Regions from separate parts of the Bacillus sp. AK031 genome, predicted to be linked through region 1. Evidence: riboswitches for the same ligand, from Rfam matches in the RefSeq annotation. Region 1 holds a riboswitch; the other holds the start of a gene.

Region 1 (4,420 bases):
TTATTTAAAAAATTGCAAAGGTTTTCACTGATGTTTAATGAAAAGTGGATTTTTTTCTATCCTCTAAAAGGGATAAAATGCGAAAAAAAAACCACCCAAAATGGATGGTTTTAAGGATTACCCCGCCAAGCTGACTCCGCTATCCTTTTCTTTACGGGCGAAGCGCACCAGCAGGTAAACAATCGGTGTATCGACAATGGCCACAACCAGCTTGAACAAATATTGAGTACCGATCAAAGCAAGCAATGCAGTCAGCGGCATAGTACCGAAGAATGCTATTGTGATAAAAATTGTCGTGTCTGCCAGCTGGCTCAACAATGTAGAAGAGTTATTGCGCAGCCACAATTTGTCATTGCCATGTTTGGCTTTTAACTTGTGGAACACAGAAACATCCAGGTTCTGGCTGATGAAGTATGAGATCAGGCTTGCTAACGTAATACGGAAGCTGCCGCTCAAGATAGATTCGAACTCTGTTTGCATTTCAAAGAATGGTGCAGACGGCAAGTTGATGGCAGCCGCAATAAAGATCAGAGCAAAGACTTGCGTAAGCAGTCCCGCTCTCACCGTTGCCCGTGCAGCGTCTTTCCCGTACACTTCCCCGATGACATCTGTAATTGGGTAGGTGAATACATAAACAATGACCGCAGCCGGAAGTACAGCCCATTCACCAAGGCTGAACAGTTTCACAGCTAATATATTCGAAAGAATCAATAAACCGACAAAGAGAGAGTTTAAATAAATCAGCATCCTGTCAAACCTCCTTAACGGTTATCGATAGTTTCCGGATAAAGGTCGTGGTTCATCATCCGGTAATCAGCCATTTTTTCAAATTTCGTGCCTGGTTTACCATAGTTGCAATAAGGATCGATGGAAATACCGCCTCGTGGCGTGAATTTGCCCCATACCTCGATGTATCTAGGGTCCATCAATTCGATCAGGTCGTTCATGATGATATTCATGCAGTCCTCATGGAAGTCCCCATGATTTCGGAAGCTGAATAGATAGAGCTTAAGTGACTTGCTCTCCACCATTTTGATATCAGGAATATAGCTGATATAAATGGTCGCAAAATCAGGCTGCCTTGTTTTCGGACAGAGGCTTGTGAATTCCGGACAATTGAATTTCACGAAATAATCTCTATTAGGATGCTGGTTTTCAAACGTTTCCAGCACTTGTGGTGCATATTCAAATAAGTAATCTGTCCCCTGATTTCCCAGTAATGTTACATCTTGCAGTTCTTCATCTTTTCTTCCAGACATAAAAAAATCCTCCTTATATTGGTACCTATTAGGAGAAATCACAGCCAGTCCAATGTGATGAGAAAAATAAAAAACCATATCCGGCATGGATATGGTCACGAAATGTAAGACTCATCCATAGTTTTTTATAGAGGGTTTGGGCTATGAACCTCTCCTTCGATAGGAAACTATTTAATTTATTACTATAATAGTATGGCAGCGTGAATGAATTGTCAACATGACGAAAAATTTGGAAACGGTTTGTCTGCAGGTTGCACTCCTGCTTTTCATTTACTGCTTAACGTACTAGAATAAGTATAATAATCAAAATCATGTTAAGATGATTACAAGTCATATTAATGGAGTGTCTCCTTTGCAAACACAAGTGAGAAAACTAACCGAATTGGCGATTGCCGGAGATCTTCCTGAGATTCATAAATGGTACCAGGAGAACCATGAACAATCACTTTCTACTATAGAATTTTATGAAAAACTTTTAAAGCCAGTCATGGAAAGGGTCGGTGAACTTTGGGAGAAGAATAAAATCACCGTTGCAGAAGAACACTTGGCAACAGCTAGCATCGATTACCTCATGACTCAGCTGCGCTACCAGCTTGTACACCCCGGCCTTTTGAAACAATCCCCTTCCATTCTGCTCTTCTGTATTGAAGGTGAACAGCATTCCCTCGGATTAAAGATGGTTTCAGATGTATTCAGGGAATCCAATTGGAACGTCAAATTTCTGGGTTCCAGTGTGCCCACTGAAGAAGTCACCAAGTTCATCCGCAAGTGGAAACCTGATGTCATCGGAATATCGATTTCACTTTCACCGCTTTTGCCCAAACTGAAAGATTGCTTAACTTTGATCGGACAGTTTGAGGAGGATGTTAAAATTCTCATCGGAGGAAGAGTCGTCTCACTGTATAATCTCGAAGAATTCGGAATCGGAAATGTCCATCTTTGTAACGATCTAAGAGATATTGAAACTTTCGCAAGGAACGGATTGAAGAAAAATGCACCAGTACTGCCTGAAGGAGAATGATAATGGAAGAAATCCACTATGTTCCTGTGCCGTTTTTCATCTTGGATGCCAAACTTTCGATCCTTGATGCATCCGAATCGGGATCAAAGATGATACAAGGTACCAGCTTTCTCGATATGATTGAAGAGGAAAGCAGCACGAAGTTTTCTAAATACTTTCATCGCCATATGTCGGGTACGTTAGAGATCAATATCAAATCAAGGGAAAATCCCCCTATGCCTGTTCTTTATGATGCCTATTTTCAGTTTGCCGAAATGAAGCAAAAGTATTATGTTGCCCTTATCAGTAAAGCGAAAAACTACTCAGATATCTCCAAAAAGCTGGACAGGATCCAAAAGCATCTCTGGAATCCCAATCAGGAGGACACAATCCAGAAGCAGCTTCACCCCAGTTCGTTCCACCTGGATACAGCCGCTGATAAAATCCGGCATCAGGAAAACAATATCGAGGAAGCTGTAAAACAGCTTAGACATCTGCAATCAGAATTGGGAGGCAGCCTGCCTGAATCCAAAAAGCATTTGCTAAGAAAATGTGCAATAATTGAAAAAACACTTAAAAATAATATAAAATGATACTTAACTTAAGATGGAGGTTATCCGTATGTCTCTTTTGAATGATATTTTATCCTTTAATGAAAAATTTGTTTCTGAAAAAATGTACGAGCCTTATGCCACGACGAAATTTCCTGACAAGCGACTTGTAATCCTGACTTGCATGGATACACGCCTTGTCGAACTTGTGACAAAATCCATCAACATGAAAAACGGTGATGTGAAAATTGTCCGCAATGCAGGTGCAGTTGTTTCACACCCATTTGGCAGTATCATGAGAAGCCTTCTTCTAGCTGTTTATGAACTTCAGGCAGATGAAGTCCTTGTCATCGGACATCATGATTGCGGCATGGGCGGCTTGAGTGCGGATAAAGTTAAGGCAAGCATGAAAGAAAGGGGCATCAGCGAAGATACATTCGATACCCTTGAGTATGCTGGGATCAACCTTGATGAATGGCTCAAAGGTTTCCAAAGTGTCGAAGATAGCGTTGCACACAGTGTGAAAATGATCCGCAACCACCCGCTGATGCATTCAGAGGTACCTATTCATGGACTGGTCATCGATCCCGCAACAGGTAAACTGGACCTTGTGGCTTCCGGGTATGAAGAGACTAAGCAATAGACTTTAAGTTTGAAGAACAGCTGCTAATGGCTGTTCTTTTTTATTTTTCCTATTGTCTATACAATACTCAGCCGGATAGGAGTTTTTTCAGTCTGCCCCATGGACACTCACATACATTCTGCAAAACTGGGTATATATACATTAGTACACTACAAGTCGAAAGGAGGATTCCAAATGGAAGAAATGACGCTATATGTTAAGGAAGCAACAAACAGGGCTTCGATCCAGACGCTCGAAACCGCTTTACTGGATCTAAACGGAATTGAAAGAGCGCTTGTTGACACGGCAGTTGGAGAAGTGAAGGTTACATATGACCAGGCAAAAATCACACCGCATGAGGTTGAACAAAAAATACAGCAGCTCGGCATGCATCTTAGATAAGCAGAAAAAATCCCGCGTGGGCGGGATTCTTTTTTTACACTTTTACCGGAATATATATCTTCAATTTCAAATCATCTTCAGCAGGATCATAATCAGATGGGTATTCTTCAAGATGTTCAAGAATCTGCTGGTCCAGGCTGTATTCACTTTCTTCAATCCAGCTGTAAAGAGCCTGGTAAGACTGCATAATTTCTGTTCCTTCATGTTCCATTGCTGCATACGTATAGGCAGGGACTTCAATGATATCCAAACCGTATTCTATGTCCTCAATCTCGCTTACTTCATAACATAGGTAAAATGTAAGTCCATTGCTAAGATTATGATAAGATAATCCTTTTACAATCCCCGGCTCCACCTTATTCTCAATACTTTCGGAAACGTCTCTCAGTTGGGCGAATAGCTTTTGGATGCCTCCTTGTGATGCTTCTTCAAACGTCCCCTGCCACTTGAATCCGAGTGCTTTAAATCCATCTCTTTTTATTATTTTTGGCTCCATCGATTTTCTCCTCTATTTAATTAGGTAATAGTAAGAAATTCCCGTTTCTCCTTTGAGTATCCTTCATTTTTATGGCTCTTTCATAAGAAA
Region 2 (4,420 bases), 1.7 Mb from region 1:
TGACTTCATGCGGTTCATTCATGTTATTAGGCTCTTATCTTAAAGATGCTACTTTTAAGGTTATTTACCGCTGCTTCCTGAACGTAGGCGGATTGGAGCGGAAGGTGCTCGACCTCCTGCGGGACTAGCGGGACAGGTGAGACCAAGGTTACGTACCCACTGGAACGTAACCCCGCAGGCCAATCCAGCTCCAGCGGCCAGCGACTAGCAGATTTCGGTCTCTCTCCTTGCGATAAGTCAACATCAACTCACTACGTTCGTTGTGTTTCCTTTATCTCATGCGAGAGCCCTCCAATCTGTACGTCGCTTAACGGCCGCTTCCGCTTTTTATTCAGCCGAGGAGGCTCACCGCTCGCCCCGCGGAGTCGTGCACCTGGAGCGGAAATCCATTCTTTTTACTCAGACATATTCTTTGCGAATAGAGTTTTTTTTAAGGTTTTGTCCCAGCCTCTTTTTTATTGGGAAAGCGAATGTGTTCGTTAAAAGGAGAAGCTGCTAAGAATTCATAAAACCATTATTTCATTAATTCATAGGATCTTATCAAACTCATACCATCCTTCAGGACATCAGTCAGGCATAATACTGACAATCTGTGCAATGCGGACAAAAAACGTTTCATCCCCAATATTCATCACTACATGGTCAGGTTTAACATCCATTAATCTTCCTCTAAGAGTATCCTGAACTGTCGACACAATCAGTATTTTTCCTATGACAGATTGAAGAGTTTCATAGACATACGGCTCAAAATGGAACATCGGCTGGGACTGCATCATCCCCTGGCTCATTGGTTTGGCCATCATCATATCTGTTTGCGGATAATTTCGAAAGTGATACATTATCATACCTCCTGTTGTTTTCCTCTCCCTAACAATATGCAGGACATAATCCCGTTGGATGGGCAGCAAAGCAAAATAGGCTGTGGACACTTTAATACGTTAACAAACCAGGGGACAGTCCCCCAGTGCGTTAAAGGGGTAAAGAAGGTATTTTTCTACGGGAGGAAGAATACTAGTTTGGTAGTTGGGATTTCCAAGGAGGAGCAATTGAAATGGATATTAGGGAAGCTGTTTCACAAAGTGAATGGGAAGAAGTATATGGGCTGTTGATCGAGCTGCGTACTGATTTAGGGAGGGCAGAGTTTTCTGATCTATTGGCAGAAATGAGAAAAGAGGGCTACAGGGTTTTCTGTCTTTATAATCCATTAGGGGAGCTCCTCTCGCTCGCGGGAGTCATAATAAGAACTAATTTCTATGCAAAACGCCATGTGTTTATATATGATCTGGTCACGAAATCTTCGGAGCGTTCGAAAGGCTACGGAAAACAGCTGCTGCAATATATTGAAGAGTGGGGAGCTCAGCAAAACTGTGATTCAGCAGGGCTTGACTCCGGTTTGCACAGAAAAGACGCACACCGGTTCTATGAGAATGCCATGCAGTACAATAAGTCAAGTTATGCTTTTCGTAAGAAGCTGTAATCGTAAACAGAGTTCCAAATAAGAAAAAAACTTTTCTGTTCATAATAATTCAGAATAAAGCTTAATTGTTTGTTTTAATTGAATAATAATACAATAAAGCAAAGGAGTATTCTTATCTTTATTCAGTCGTGCAGAAGGAGTATCGCTCCCTGCGGGTTTAAAAATAATGTTCCGATGGGAATAATTCCGTAAAAGCCAACTTTTATGGAGGGTTAAAAATGGCAACTACCATTAGAAAAGACCAAACGGAATATTGTGATAGTGAATATGACAGGTTGGAAAAAGTCATTGTTTGCCAGCCTCGCTTCATGAAAATCGAAAAAGTGATCAATGAAACCCAGAAGCATTTTCTGGATAAAAATATAGACATAGATACTGCTTTGAAACAGCATAACGACTTTGTGGATGCTTTGAAAGATAATGGCACGGAAGTCATTGAAATGGCTCCTGATAAAGAGCTGCCTGAACAGGTATTTACCAGGGATATCGGATTTACCATCGGTGATACAATTTATGTATCCCAGATGGGCAGTGATATAAGGTCTGGTGAGGATGAAGTTTTAAAGTCCTGGCTGGCCGGCAAGGGGCATAAATATGAAAAGCTGGATAACAGCAATATAGAAGGCGGGGACGTCATAGTCGATAAAGATAAAGTATTTGTCGGTGTAAGCCACCGGACAAGTAAAGGAGCCATTGACCAGCTGAGAAACCTGGCCGACGGCTTTACTGTCATCCCGGTTCCTTTCCAAAAAAAATATCTGCATCTTGATTGTGTCTTTAATATTTTGTCAGAAAAAGAAGCATTGGTATTTTCTCCTGCTTTTAAACCTAAAGAACTGGAGCTTCTTGAATCTCACTATAACTTGATTGAAGTTGATGCTAAAGAACAGTTCACGATGGGGACGAATGTCTTATCAATAGGCGATCGAAAGGTGCTGAGCCTTCCGCAGAATAAAGGGGTCAACAAGCAGATGAGGAAACATGGCTATCATGTTATAGAAGTCGATTTTTCCGAGATCATCAAGTCAGGTGGATCCTTCCGCTGCTGCTCCATGCCGATTTTGAGGACATAAATTTTAAATGAAGTCATAGAATGAAATGACAGCAAACAATCGATATGCTATAGTAAAATAACTATATAGAAGAATTCTGCAAATGTGCAGGAGAGGTTCTAGCTTAACCCTCTATAAAAAACTAAGGAAAACGGCTTCTCCTTAGATGCCGTTTTTTTCTGTTTTATTACTGTTGATACTTAAATAGAGACCGCAAAGAACTTCCTTCTTCTTCTAAATGGCAGCAAGCCGGAAGTGAGAGGAGATAAAAAATGATGAAAAATGAAAAAGCGCTGGTTGTTTTCAGCGGAGGACAAGACAGTACCACCTGCCTGATCTGGGCAAAAAAAGAATTTGCTGAAGTAGAGGCTGTTACCTTTAATTACGGACAGCGTCATATAGATGAATTGGAGTGTGCCAAAGAGATTGCGGAAGAATTGGATGTGCCGCATCATATCCTTGATATGAGCCTTCTCAATCAATTGGCTCCAAGTGCGTTGACCCGGACCAACGAAAGCATTACTGAAAAAGAAGGTGAACTTCCATCCACATTTGTTCCGGGAAGGAACCTGTTATTCCTTTCATTTGCAGGCGTACTGGCTAAGAATATTGGGGCAAAACATATCATTACTGGTGTATGCGAAACAGACTTCAGCGGCTATCCCGATTGCCGTGACATGTTCGTGAAATCTTTTAACGTCACATTGAATTTGGCAATGGATGAGGGCTATGTTGTTCATACTCCATTAATGTGGCTTGATAAGGAAAACACATGGAAGTGGGCAGATGATATGGGAATGCTTGCCTATGTCCGAGAAAAAACACTAACCTGTTATAACGGCATACGGGGGGACGGCTGTGGGGAGTGCCCTTCCTGCAAGCTTCGGAACAAAGGGCTCTCAGACTACTTATCTTCTAAAAATGGAGGCGAACAAGCATGATTGGCCAAATTTATCCAGTGCCTCAGCACTCTTACTCATATGAGTTAAATAAAGACTTCCAATTTGCGGCCGCCCACTATATTCCCTCAGAATCAGCAGGGAAATGCCAGAAAGTCCATGGGCACACCTACTTTGCAAATGTGACGATAGGGGGAAATAGCCTTGATGAGTCAGGGTTCCTCATTAACTTTGCGACGATCAAAAAGTTGATTCATGACAGGTTCGATCATACCATGTTGAATGAAGATCCGCTTTTTGCCGGGAATCCCGACAGGTTTCCTACAACTGAAGTAATGGCTGAGTTGATCTGTGACTTAATTCAGTCCCATTTAGACATGCAGGAAAATAACGCTGAGTGTCTTCAAGTCTTTCTGCGCGAAACACCGACGAGCTACTGTATTTTCCGTCCGAGAAAGGAAGGCCGGAAATGAGAAAGATACCTGTTTTGGAGATATTCGGTCCAACCATTCAAGGAGAAGGAATGGTCATCGGCAGGAAAACGATGTTTGTCAGGACGGCCGGCTGTGACTATTCCTGTTCATGGTGTGACTCTGCTTTTACTTGGGATGGATCTGCCAAAAGCGACATTCGAATGATGACAGCTTCTGAAATATGGGAAGAGCTCAATAGTATTGGCGGGAAAAGATTTAATCATGTCACAATATCAGGCGGCAATCCAGCATTAATTTCATCAATTGAAGAACTTCTGGCGATTTTTAAAGAAAAGGGAATCAAATCGGCACTAGAAACACAAGGAAGCAAGTGGCAGGACTGGTTTATGGATATTGATGAATTGACCCTGTCACCAAAACCTCCAAGTTCAGGGATGAAGACAGATTTTGCAATCTTGGATACAATCGTCCAAAAGCTGAAGAATCATAAGGACTACAGTTTAAAAGTGGTAATCTTTAATGATGAAGACATGAAATATGCCGTAGATTTGCATGAAA

Evidence for each region. A riboswitch is a leader RNA that binds a small molecule or an ion and turns the genes downstream of it on or off. The one in region 1 is predicted to bind preQ1.
Region 2: it holds a riboswitch for preQ1, as region 1 does, so the genes downstream of both, queC (7-cyano-7-deazaguanine synthase QueC) here and queF (preQ(1) synthase) in region 1, are expected to answer to the same signal.

The regions. Positions count from the first base shown of each region.
Region 1 covers NZ_CP096424.1:3,416,425-3,420,844, forward strand. The annotation lists gene M1E09_RS17510 (queuosine precursor transporter) at 118-747, opposite strand; gene queF (preQ(1) synthase) at 762-1,259, opposite strand; PreQ1 riboswitch class I at 1,371-1,417, opposite strand; gene M1E09_RS17520 (cobalamin B12-binding domain-containing protein) at 1,612-2,280, shown strand; gene M1E09_RS17525 (hypothetical protein) at 2,283-2,852, shown strand; gene M1E09_RS17530 (beta-class carbonic anhydrase) at 2,881-3,453, shown strand; gene M1E09_RS17535 (cation transporter) at 3,628-3,834, shown strand; gene M1E09_RS17540 (GyrI-like domain-containing protein) at 3,869-4,330, opposite strand.
Region 2 covers NZ_CP096424.1:1,712,160-1,716,579, forward strand. The annotation lists gene M1E09_RS08640 (YuzF family protein) at 567-839, opposite strand; gene M1E09_RS08645 (GNAT family N-acetyltransferase) at 1,052-1,477, shown strand; gene M1E09_RS08650 (dimethylarginine dimethylaminohydrolase family protein) at 1,696-2,550, shown strand; PreQ1 riboswitch class I at 2,637-2,681, shown strand; gene queC (7-cyano-7-deazaguanine synthase QueC) at 2,802-3,470, shown strand; gene queD (6-carboxytetrahydropterin synthase QueD) at 3,467-3,901, shown strand; gene queE (7-carboxy-7-deazaguanine synthase QueE) at 3,898-4,420, shown strand, end outside.